2 regions of the Streptomyces sp. NPDC058773 genome follow, and region 1 is predicted to be linked to the other one. Evidence: riboswitches for the same ligand, from Rfam matches in the RefSeq annotation. Region 1 holds a riboswitch; the other holds the start of a gene.
The links. A riboswitch is a leader RNA that binds a small molecule or an ion and turns the genes downstream of it on or off. The one in region 1 is predicted to bind ZMP and ZTP.
Positions count from the first base shown of each region.

Region 2: it holds a riboswitch for ZMP and ZTP, as region 1 does, so the genes downstream of both, ACFW5B_RS11490 (bifunctional 5,10-methylenetetrahydrofolate dehydrogenase/5,10-methenyltetrahydrofolate cyclohydrolase) here and glyA (serine hydroxymethyltransferase) in region 1, are expected to answer to the same signal.

Region 1 covers NZ_JBHYPE010000026.1:9,041-14,291, forward strand. Annotated here, with positions in the region: gene ACFW5B_RS22045 (hypothetical protein) at 1-23, opposite strand, end outside; gene ACFW5B_RS22050 (hypothetical protein) at 110-424, opposite strand; gene ACFW5B_RS22055 (tetratricopeptide repeat protein) at 616-1,956, shown strand; gene rocD (ornithine--oxo-acid transaminase) at 1,976-3,181, opposite strand; ZMP/ZTP riboswitch at 3,312-3,403, shown strand; gene glyA (serine hydroxymethyltransferase) at 3,446-4,717, shown strand; gene ACFW5B_RS22070 (cytochrome P450) at 4,761-5,251, opposite strand, start outside.
Region 2 covers NZ_JBHYPE010000009.1:215,236-220,486, forward strand. Annotated here, with positions in the region: gene ACFW5B_RS11480 (NAD(P)/FAD-dependent oxidoreductase) at 1-948, shown strand, start outside; gene ACFW5B_RS11485 (NADH:flavin oxidoreductase) at 1,103-2,224, shown strand; gene ACFW5B_RS11490 (bifunctional 5,10-methylenetetrahydrofolate dehydrogenase/5,10-methenyltetrahydrofolate cyclohydrolase) at 2,350-3,204, opposite strand; ZMP/ZTP riboswitch at 3,226-3,314, opposite strand; gene ACFW5B_RS11495 (hypothetical protein) at 3,353-4,321, opposite strand; gene ACFW5B_RS11500 (hypothetical protein) at 4,484-4,804, shown strand; gene ACFW5B_RS11505 (hypothetical protein) at 4,935-5,156, shown strand.

The DNA of each region.
Region 1 (5,251 bases):
TTGCCCAGGCGGTGCAAAGCCATGGTGTCCTCCGTCGCCTCGGGTGACGATCAACATGTCCGAGCTTGCGCCTGAGCCGCCGCAGCGCGCCAGCGGCTTGCACGAACTTCTACGTATGGACCGACGCCGGCCCGAGAGCGGTCAAGCGTCCGCCCCGGCTCTTGGCCACCCGGCGGACGTCGGCGAGGGTCGCGGTCAATTCGACGGCCAGCAGGTGCAGTTCGCCGGGCGTCCAGGCCCGTGCGGCAAGCACTTGGCGGGCCTCGTCGATGAGATCGTCGGCCGAACTGAGCTGCTCCTCCTCCATCTGGTCGGCGATGCGGGAGACATATCCGGTCCCGTCGCCTGCCAGGAAGCACGGTTTGCCGTCCGGACTGGTCCACGGCAGCAACCGGACGAAGACCCGCGCTGTAGCGTTGGACATGTCGTCAACTCCCTTGTAGTTGAGGGCCACGCCCCCGGGCCGTCCACCACGGTCGCGGGGGTCCTCCCTGTTTTGCGAGGAGGGCCTTCCTCGCTCTAGGCAACCGCTCCGCTACGCCCAGCGGTACGGTGGCAGTGGAAGCGGCTTTTAAGAGCTTTAAGTGCTCGTGCACACCGGGGAGTTGAGGGCTAGTGGGCACTCGGGAACCGAACCGGCACCTTGAACGGCTTTACCGGCAGACCGGCTGGACGCTGCGGCAGTTCGTCCAGGCCGTGAACCGCATCGGCACCGAGCGGGGAACCCCGCTCAAGTACCGCGAGCCGTCGGCCCATCAGTGGCGCCAAGGGCACCTGCCGAAGGAGCAGGTCAGACCACTGATCGTGGAGGCCCTGGCGCGGAAGCTGGGACGTCCGGTCACACATGCGGAGGCCGGGTTTCCCGCACCGGTCAAGAGCTCCGGCGCCACTCCGGGCACGGTTGAAGGGCTGATCGATCTCGGCACGGGAGATATGGACCCGTCGCGTCGCAGCGTTCTCGGTATAAGTCTCTTTTCCGTTGCGCTGGCGGTACCCAATTGGCCGGATGTGGTAGGCAGAATGGAAGCCGTTCAAAGCGGCTGGCCCCGGCGCATTGGCATGCCAGAGGTGGACATGGTGATTGCCATGACCGAACGTGTGTCAGATCTGGATGACCAATTTGGCGGACGTCACGCTCGCCCGATGGCTGCTGCATTCTTGGTGAACACGGTAGCCCCGTACCTACGGGCTGACGCCTCCGAGTCGGTACGCAAAGCGATGATGTCGGCTGCTGCCGATTTGTGCTATCTCACCGGGTACATGGCGGTGGATGAAGGCGTTCATGGCCTTGCGCAGCAGTACTATCTCAAGGCATTGGAACTTGCCGGAGCGGCAGAGGATCACTCGACGTACTGCACAACGCTTCGGGGGATGAGCGTGCAGGCTGTTGACCTACGGCACGGCAGGCAGGCAATGCGGCTCGCTGACGCTGCCGCCGCCGCGTCTCCGCAAGCCGGTCCGCGAATGCGAGCCTTCCTTGCTGGACAGCAGGCGCATGCCTCCGCGCAAATCGGCGATCACAGCAATGCGCTGATGTATCTACGAGAGGCCGAGGTGGCCATGGAGAGGGCGGAGTCCAAGGGGAAAGCATTCGGCTCATACGATCCGGCGGCCCTGAATTACCACACCAGTCAGGTCCGGTACGAACTCGGCGATGTTCCCGGCTCCATCAAAGCCATGCAGGAATCGGACAAGGTGCGTTACAGCGTCTACCGTCGCGCTCGCGTCCGCCACCGAGCCACCTTGGCCGAGCGTCAACTGGAAATCGGACACCTTGAAGCGGCATGCGCGACATGGCATCTCTCCTTGGACGATTACCCTCTGGTGCAGTCGGGGCGGGCAGATCAGCGCATGCAAACAATGTTCAAACTCATCCGCCCCCACCTAAAAAACCACGCCGCCCGGGAACTCGACGAACGCGCCCGGCTCGTCACCCCGGCCTCACTCTCTGTCTGAGGGCCGTCCCGGCCCCGTCTCACCCCTCCAGCACGCCCCGCAGCTGGTCGAGCCCCCAGTCCAGGTCTTCCTTGCTGATGACCAGTGGGGGCGCGATCCGGATCGTCGAGCCATGGGTGTCCTTGACCAGCACCCCGCGGGCCATCAGCTGTTCGGAGATCTCCCGCCCGGTGCCGCGCGACGGGTTGATGTCCACCCCGGCCCACAGTCCGCGGCCGCGCACCGCGTCCACCGTGCCGTCGCCCACCAGCAGCCCCAGTTCGCTGTGCAGATGCTCGCCCAACTCCGTGGCCCGCTGCTGGAATTCACCGGTCCGCAGCATGGCGATGACCTCCAGGGCCACGGCACAGGCGAGCGGATTGCCGCCGAAGGTGGAGCCGTGCTCGCCGGGGGCGAAGACGCCCAGCACCTCGCGCGACGACACCACCGCCGACACCGGCACCACACCGCCGCCCAGCGCCTTGCCCAGCACATACATGTCGGGCACCACGCCCTCGTGCTCACAGGCGAAGGTCCGGCCCGTGCGGCCCAGCCCGGACTGGATCTCGTCGGCGATGAACAGCACGTTCCGGCTGCGGGTCAGCTCCCGTACGCCCGCCAGATAGCCCGGCGGCGGCACCAGCACGCCCGCCTCGCCCTGGATCGGCTCCAGCAGCACCGCGACCGTGTCCTCGTCGACGGCGGCCTCCAGCGCGGCCAGGTCGCCGTACGGGACGATCTCGAAGCCGGGGGTGTACGGGCCGAAGTCGGCGCGCGCCTCGGGGTCGGTGGAGAAGGAGACGATGGTGGTCGTCCGGCCGTGGAAGTTGTTGCCGGCCACGATGATCTTCGCCCGGCCGTCCGGGACGCCCTTGATCTTGTAGCCCCATTTACGGGCCGTCTTCACCGCCGTCTCGACCGCCTCGGCGCCGGTGTTCATCGGGAGCACCAGCTCCATCCCGCACAGCTCCGCCAACTGGGTGCAGAAGTCGCCGAACCGGTCGTGATGGAAGGCGCGCGAGGTGAGCGTGACCCGCTCCAGCTGTGCCTTGGCCGCGTCGAGCAGCCGGCGGTTGCCGTGGCCGAAGTTCAGCGCCGAGTACCCGGCGAGCATGTCCAGGTAGCGGCGGCCGTCGACGTCCGTCACCCAGGCGCCCTCGGCGGTGGCCACGACGACGGGCAACGGGTGGTAGTTGTGCGCGCTGTGGGCTTCGGCGGCGGCGATGCCGCGTTCCGTGGACGTCACCGGTGACTCCGTTCGGTAGGCCGTGCGGGACGCGGACCCTGCCGCGTCCCTCTCCATTGTTGCGCTCGCCCGGACCGTCCGGCCTGCGAAGATCCGCCGGACAGGGCCGCGCGGGTGTCCTACACTCTGCGGTGCGCATCGCGACTGGCGTACGGGGAAGCAACCCCGAGGAAGCGGTGCGCGGCAACCATCACGAGGTGCCGCCCCGCCTGGGCACCCCGGGACCACGACCGGCAACACCGATCGACCGCCCCGGAGGACGCCATGTCACTGCCCCTTTCCCATCCCGCGCTGAGCGCCGCCGACCCCGAACTGGCCGCACTGGTCGGCGCCGAGGAGCAGCTCCAGTCCGACACGCTGCGACTGATCCCCAGCGAGAACTACGTCTCCGCCGCCGTCCTGGAAGCCACCGGCACCGTCCTCCAGAACAAGTACAGCGAGGGGTACGCGGGCCGGCGCTACTACGAAGGCCAGCAGAACATCGACCGCGTCGAGACGCTGGCCGTCGAGCGCGCCAAGGCCGTCTTCGGTGTGGAGCACGCCAACGTCCAGCCGTACTCCGGCTCGCCCGCCAACCTCGCCGCCTACCTCGCCTTCGCCGAGCCCGGCGACACCGTGCTGGGCATGGCGCTGCCGATGGGCGGCCACCTCACCCACGGCTGGGGCGTCTCGGCGACCGGTACGTGGTTCCGCGGCGTGCAGTACGGCGTACGCCCGGACACCGCGCTGATCGACTTCGACGAGGTGCGCGACCTCGCCCGCAAGGAACGCCCGAAGATCATCTTCTGTGGCGGCACCGCGGTCCCCCGCACCATCGACTTCGCCGCCTTCGGAGAGATCGCCCGCGAGGTGGACGCCGTCCTCGTCGCGGACATCGCGCATATCGCCGGCCTGATCGCGGGCGGCGCCCACCCGTCCCCGGTACCGCACGTGGACGTCATCTCCACCACCACCCACAAGACCCTGCGCGGCCCGCGCGGCGCGATGCTGATGTCCCGGGCGAGCCACGCCAAGGCCGTCGACAAGGCCGTCTTCCCCGGTCTCCAGGGCGGCCCGCACAACCACACCACCGCCGCCATCGCGGTCGCGCTGCGCGAGGCGGCCCAGCCGTCCTTCCGGGATTACGCGCACGCCGTCGTCGCCAACGCCAAGGCGCTCGCCGAGGCGCTGCTCGCCCGCGGCTACGACCTGGTCTCCGGCGGCACCGACAACCACCTGGTGCTGATCGACCTCACCTCCAAGGAGGTCCCCGGCAAGGTCGCCGCGAAGGCGCTGGACCGGGCCGGCATCGTCGTCAACTACAACACCGTCCCCTTCGACCCCCGTAAGCCCTTCGACCCCTCCGGCATCCGCATCGGCACCCCGTCCCTCACCTCCCGCGGGCTGGGCACGGACCGGATGCCGCTGGTCGCCGAGTGGATCGACCGCAGCGTCCAGGCCGCGGCGAAGGGCGACGAGGAGGCGCTGACGGTGATCCGCGGCGAGGTCGCCGAGCTGATGGCCGGCTACCCGGCGCCGGGTCTGCCGACGGACTGACACCGCGCCTTCGCGTCGCTCCGCCCGGCTCACCGGCTGCTGATCAGCCGGTGAGCCGGACCGGCAGCACCTCGATGCTGTTGCTGACGAAGCTCGGGTGCGCCGGCAGCTCGGCGGCCGGGACGGCGAGGTCGAGTTCCGGATAGCGGGTGAACAGCGCCTCCAGCGCGACGGTCGCCTCCAGCCGGGCCAGCGGCGCGCCCAGGCAGTAGTGCGCGCCGTGGCCGAAGGACAGGTGCCGGGCGGCGGGCCGCCGGGTGACGTCGAACCGGTCCGCGTCGGGCCCGTAGGCGTCCGGATCACGGCCGGCCGCCGAGTAGGAGGCCAGCATCGGGGTGCCGCGCGGGACGAGGGTGCCGCCGATCTCCAGGTCCCGGACCGGGTAGCGGAACGGGAAGTGGGCGACGGGGCTGTCGTGGCGCAGGGTCTCCTCGACCACGTCGTCCCAGGTGGCCCGCCCGTTCCGCACCAGCTCCAGTTGCCCGCGGTCGGTGCACAGGGCCCGGACCGCGTTGGTGATCAGATTGAGCGTGG
Region 2 (5,251 bases), on a different contig from region 1:
CTGCTCGGCACCCGAGCCACCGCTCTCGACCCCCATGGGCGGACGGTGCTCCTCGACGGCGGACGGTCGCTGACCACCGACGGCCTGGTCATCGCCACCGGCGCCACCCCGCGCCGGCTCCCGGGCCCGGTCCCCGCCGGCACACACACCCTGCGCACCGTCGAGGACGCCCAGGCGCTGCGCGCGGAGCTGACCCGGGGCCCGGTCCGGGTCGTGGTGATCGGCGGCGGCTTCATCGGCGCCGAGGTCGCCTCGTCCTGCGCCCGCCTCGGCCATGACGTCACCGTGGTCGAAGCCGCTCCGCTGCCCCTCGTCCCCCAACTCGGCGAAGCGATGGCCGAGATCTGCGCCGCCCTCCACGCGGACCACGGCGTCGCCCTGCGCACCGGAACCGGCGTGGCCCGCCTGCACGACGGCGGCACCGGGAACCGCGTCACCGGGGTGGAGCTGACCGACGGCCGGCAGCTCCCCGCCGATGTCGTCGTCATCGGCATCGGGGTACGCCCCCGCACCGACTGGCTCGCGGACTCCGGACTGCCGCTGAACGACGGGGTGTGCTGCGACGCGGGCGGGGTCACCGGCCTGCCGCACATCGTCGCGGCCGGCGATGTCGCCAGGTGGGACGGCATCCGCGCCGAGCACTGGACCAGCGCCACCGAGCAGGCCGCGGTCGCCGCCCGGAACCTGCTCGCCGGACGCACCGTCACCACCCACCGGAGCCTGCCGTATTTCTGGTCCGACCAGTACGGGGTGCGACTCCAGTTCGCCGGCCGGCGGCTGCCCACCGACACCCCGCGCATCGTCGAGGGCTCGCCCGACGACCGCAGCTTCCTCGCCTGCTACGAACGCGACGGGCGCACCACCGCCGTCCTGGCCCTCAACCGCCCCCGCCCCTTCATGCGCCTGCGTCGCGAACTCACCCGCGCCGCCCAGCCGGCCACCGCCTGACCTCCGCCCGGAAGACGTCAGGTGTGGCGCAACAGACAGTGCGAGCAGTGCCCTGCGTGGATGACGGCGCCGCCGTGGGGTGTTCGGTACAGCGGGACGCCCGCCTTTGCCGGTGGCGTTCCGCGACCGCGTTCCCTCCCTAGGAGACCCACACGTGACTGTTCACGCCTCCGCCACCCGAGCCGCCCGGACGCTCTCCCGTCCCTTCGCCCTCGGCGGCCTCACCGTGCCGAACCGGATCGCCATGGCGCCGATGACCCGCGAGTTCTCGCCGGGTGGTGTACCGGGCGCCGATGTCGCGGACTACTACGCGCGCCGTGCCGCCGGCGGCGTCGGCCTGATCATCACGGAGGGGACCTACGTGCGGCACCCCGCCGCCGGAACCAGCGACGCCGTCCCCCGTTTCCACGGCGAGGACGCGCTCGACGGCTGGAGCCGGGTGGTGGCGGCCGTGCATGCGGCGGGCGGGACGGTCATGCCGCAGCTGTGGCACGTCGGCATGGCCCGTCAGGCGGGCGCGCCGCCGTTCCCCGACGCCCCGCCGTCCGGCCCGTCCGGCATCGCGCTCGACGGCACCGGGTCCGGGCGTGCCATGACCCAGCAGGACCTCGACGACGTCATCGCGGCGTTCGCCGAGGCGGCGGCCACCGCCGAGCGGCTGGGCTTCGACGGGGTCGAACTGCACGGCGCGCACGGCTACTTGATCGACCAGTTCCTGTGGTCGGGCACCAACCGGCGGACCGACGGCTACGGCGGCAGCCCCGCCGCCCGTACGCGCTTCGCCGCCGAGATCGTGGCGGCCTGCCGGGAGGCGGTCGCTCCGGACTTCCCGGTGCTCTTCCGGATGTCCCAGTGGAAGATGCACCACTACCGGGCCCGCCTGGCCGAGAGCGCGGAGGAACTCGAAGCGGTCGTGGCGCCGCTGACGGACGCCGGTGTCACCGCGTTCCACTGTTCGACGCGCCGTTACTGGCTGCCCGAATTCGAGGGCTCGGACCTCAATCTCGCCGGATGGGTCAAGAAGCTCACCGGCCGGCCGACCCTCACGGTGGGCTCGGTCGGCCTCGACAACGAGTTCCTCGCCACGTTCAAGGGCGGACAGGCCGGTGTCACCGGCATCGACGGCCTGCTGGACCGCCTGGAGCGGGACGAGTTCGACCTCGTCGCCATCGGGCGGGCGCTGCTCGGTGACCCGGAGTGGGCCGCCAAGATCTTCGAGGGCCGTACCGACGCACTTGTGCCGTTCGACGCCTCGATGCTGCGGACGCTGAACTGACGCTCGGCGAAAGCGGATTGCCGGACGCGCGACACCGGGGCGCGGCATGCAGGAGAGGGCCGCGCCCCGGTGGCCCACGGGACGAACCGGTACGAGCGGACCGTCCGGTGCCCGGCGGGCGGTGCTCAGCCCGCGTTCAGCTGGGCGGTCGCGGCGTCCACGGTCTGGGTGAGCAGGGTGGCGATGGTCATCGGGCCGACGCCGCCGGGGACCGGGGTGATCAGCGCGGCGCGGGTACGTGCCGCATCGAAGTCCACGTCCCCGACATGGCCCGGGTTGGACCCGGCGTCGACGACCACGGCCCCGGGTTTGATGTGCGCACCGCCCAGGAACCGGGGCCGGCCGACGGCGGCGATCAGGACATCGGCCTCCCTGGTGACCGACGCCAGACCGGTGGTCCGGGAGTGGCAGTAGGTGACGGTGGCGTTGCGGCCGAGCAGCAGCATTCCGACCGGCTTGCCGAGGATCGCGCTGCGGCCGACCACGACGGCGTGCTTGCCCGCCAGGTCGACGTCGTAGTGATCCAGCAGCCGGAGGATGCCGCCGGGCGTGCAGGAGGCGAAGCCGTCCAGGCCGAAGCTCATCGCGGCGAAGGAGTGGCCGGTGACGCCGTCGACGTCCTTCTCGGGAGCGATCGCCTCGAACGCGGCGCGCTCGTCGATGTGCGGACCGGCCGGGTGCTGCAACAGGATGCCGTGCACCCCGGCGTCATCGGACAGCGCGGTGAGCGTGTCGACCAGCTCCGCGGTCGTCGTGGCCGCGGGCAGCGCGACGTGCCGGGAGACGATGCCGGCCTTCGCGCAGCGGTTGCGCTTCATCCGGACATACGTCACCGAGGCGGGGTCGTCGCCCACGAGTACGGTCGCCAGACACGGGGCCGTGCCGGTCCGTTCGGTGAGGTCGGCCGCGCGCCGGGCGGCCTGTTCGACGATGCCGCGGGCGAGTGCGCTGCCGTCCATGAGGCGGGCGTCCTGGGCCATGGGCTGCTCCTGAGCGTCGTGGGAGATCGCCCAGGCGCGCGGCACGGACCGTGGAGGGCCGGGCCGCTCCCCGGTGGTGCTCCACCCAAGCGCCAGTCACGGCCCGCCGCCCACTGTAATCGACCGCGACTGCGCGGCCCAGGGGTGGTCACCCGCCGCCCCCGCCCTGGTTCGGTGCGGAGAGCGGTGGTTGGGGCGCGGTGCCGGCCTGCCACTGGCTGAGGATGCCGTCCCAGTCGTGCTGGGCGGCGGTGATGGCATTGGCGTCCCACAGGGGCTGGGCGGGCGGCTGGTACTGGGGAGGCTCGTCGTGGCCCCGGTAGTCCTGATACTCCTGATACTCCTGCTGGTTGGGGTAGTTGTGGTACGGCTGCTGCCTCCAGGGTTCCTGCTCGTACGGCTCCCGTGGGGCCTGCTGCGGTCGCTCGCGCCAGGCCAGATGGGGTGTCTCCGACAGTGGCGTGGGCGGGACGTTGACGAGTCGGCGATGCCGTCCGGTGCGGTCCGAGGCGCGGGCGTGGACGGTGCGGCTCTCGGTGGCCAGTTGTTGGGCGCGGGAGACCAAGAGCCGGACGTCGAGACCGAGTTCATGGGCCAGGGCGGTGAGGTCGACGCCGTTGTGCCAGCTGCTCATCAGGACCGCGTCCAGGGCCGGGGCCCAGGCCGGTTCGGAGGGCTGGGGAGCGGCGGCCGGGGCCGTCGGCGAGGGGGGCGCGGCGGCGGACTGCGCGGCGGTCCCCTGCGCGGACTGCGGCGCGGCGGGCTGCGGTACGGCGGGCTGCTCCTCCGGGGCCTGCTGCGCGGGCTGTTGCTGAGCGGGGGGCTGCTGAGCGGGGGGCTGCTCGGCCCTGGGCTGGGCGAGCAGGCTCTTGGCGACCGCGCGGGCGTCCTCCTTGCCCACCGTGCGCCGGGCCAGCCGCACTTCGCGTTCGTCCAGGCCGAGCAGGTCCGCCACCACCGCGTCGCTGCCCACGGTCACGGCGAAGGCGGCCAGGGTGCGCGAACGGCGGGCCTCGGCCTCGTCGAGGAGTCCCTGTGTATGGCGCACCTCGTCATCGCTGCTGCAAAACGCCTGTGCGAGTACCGCGTGGCGCTCCCACAACTCCCTCGGTTCCATGACTGCGACAACGTTCCTTCGTCCGGATTGGACTGCTTCCCGGCCATAGATCACTGCATGAGGTGATATTCGAGGGAGATCCGTCCCTGTCTGCCGGGCGGACGTGGGGCCCGCTGCGAAAATACGCAGTGACCCCAGCGTCGAAGAATCGTTTCTACGGCCATGAGCGTCCCCTCTTCCGGCACCGTCGCAGGTCACGGACAGACGTCCCTCCCCCGCCCCGGGCAGATGCCGCGGTGGATCACCGCGGACGTCATCAGGCAGACACCGGTGTTCGCCGGTCTGGTGAAGCAGTGGACCGAGCGCGCCGCCACGGTGCCCGGCGTCGCCGATCCCGAGTGGCAGCGGCTGGTCTCCTACCGTGCGCTGATGGAGGAGACCGAAATCGCCCTCACGGCTCTGCGGCCGCACCGTGCGCCCGACGTGCTGCCGCCGCGGAAGCCCGTCGTCCCGGCGGCCCGCCCGGCCCGGCTCGACGCCTGAAGGGGGCCGCGGCGGCCGCCCGCACCGGCGGCGCGAGCGGCACCCCGGCCGGAGTACCGTTGAGTTGTCGAGGATTTCCCGCTGTCCGGCGGCTGCGCCGACAGCGGCTTTGACCAGCGACGGAGCCCGAGTGAGCGCGAGGGATGACACGGACTTCGGCCCGATCGGGGTGATCGGGCGGGTGACCGTCGCCATCCCGAGCGACGGCCCGGGTGAGGTGCTGCTGCCGGTTCGCGGCGGCACCGAGGCCTTCGCCGCCTGGTCCCGCGAGCCCATCGCCCGGCACACGCAGGTCATCGTGGTGGACCACACCTCGGCGCGGTCGGTGATCGTCGCGCCGCTGCCCGCGTGACCGGCGGACCCGCAGACCGTGGCCGGTCGCGGGCGCACTCCGTTGTCCCGCGGCCGTCCCCGCAGCCGGCCGAGGCCGGTCGGAACGGACCAGGA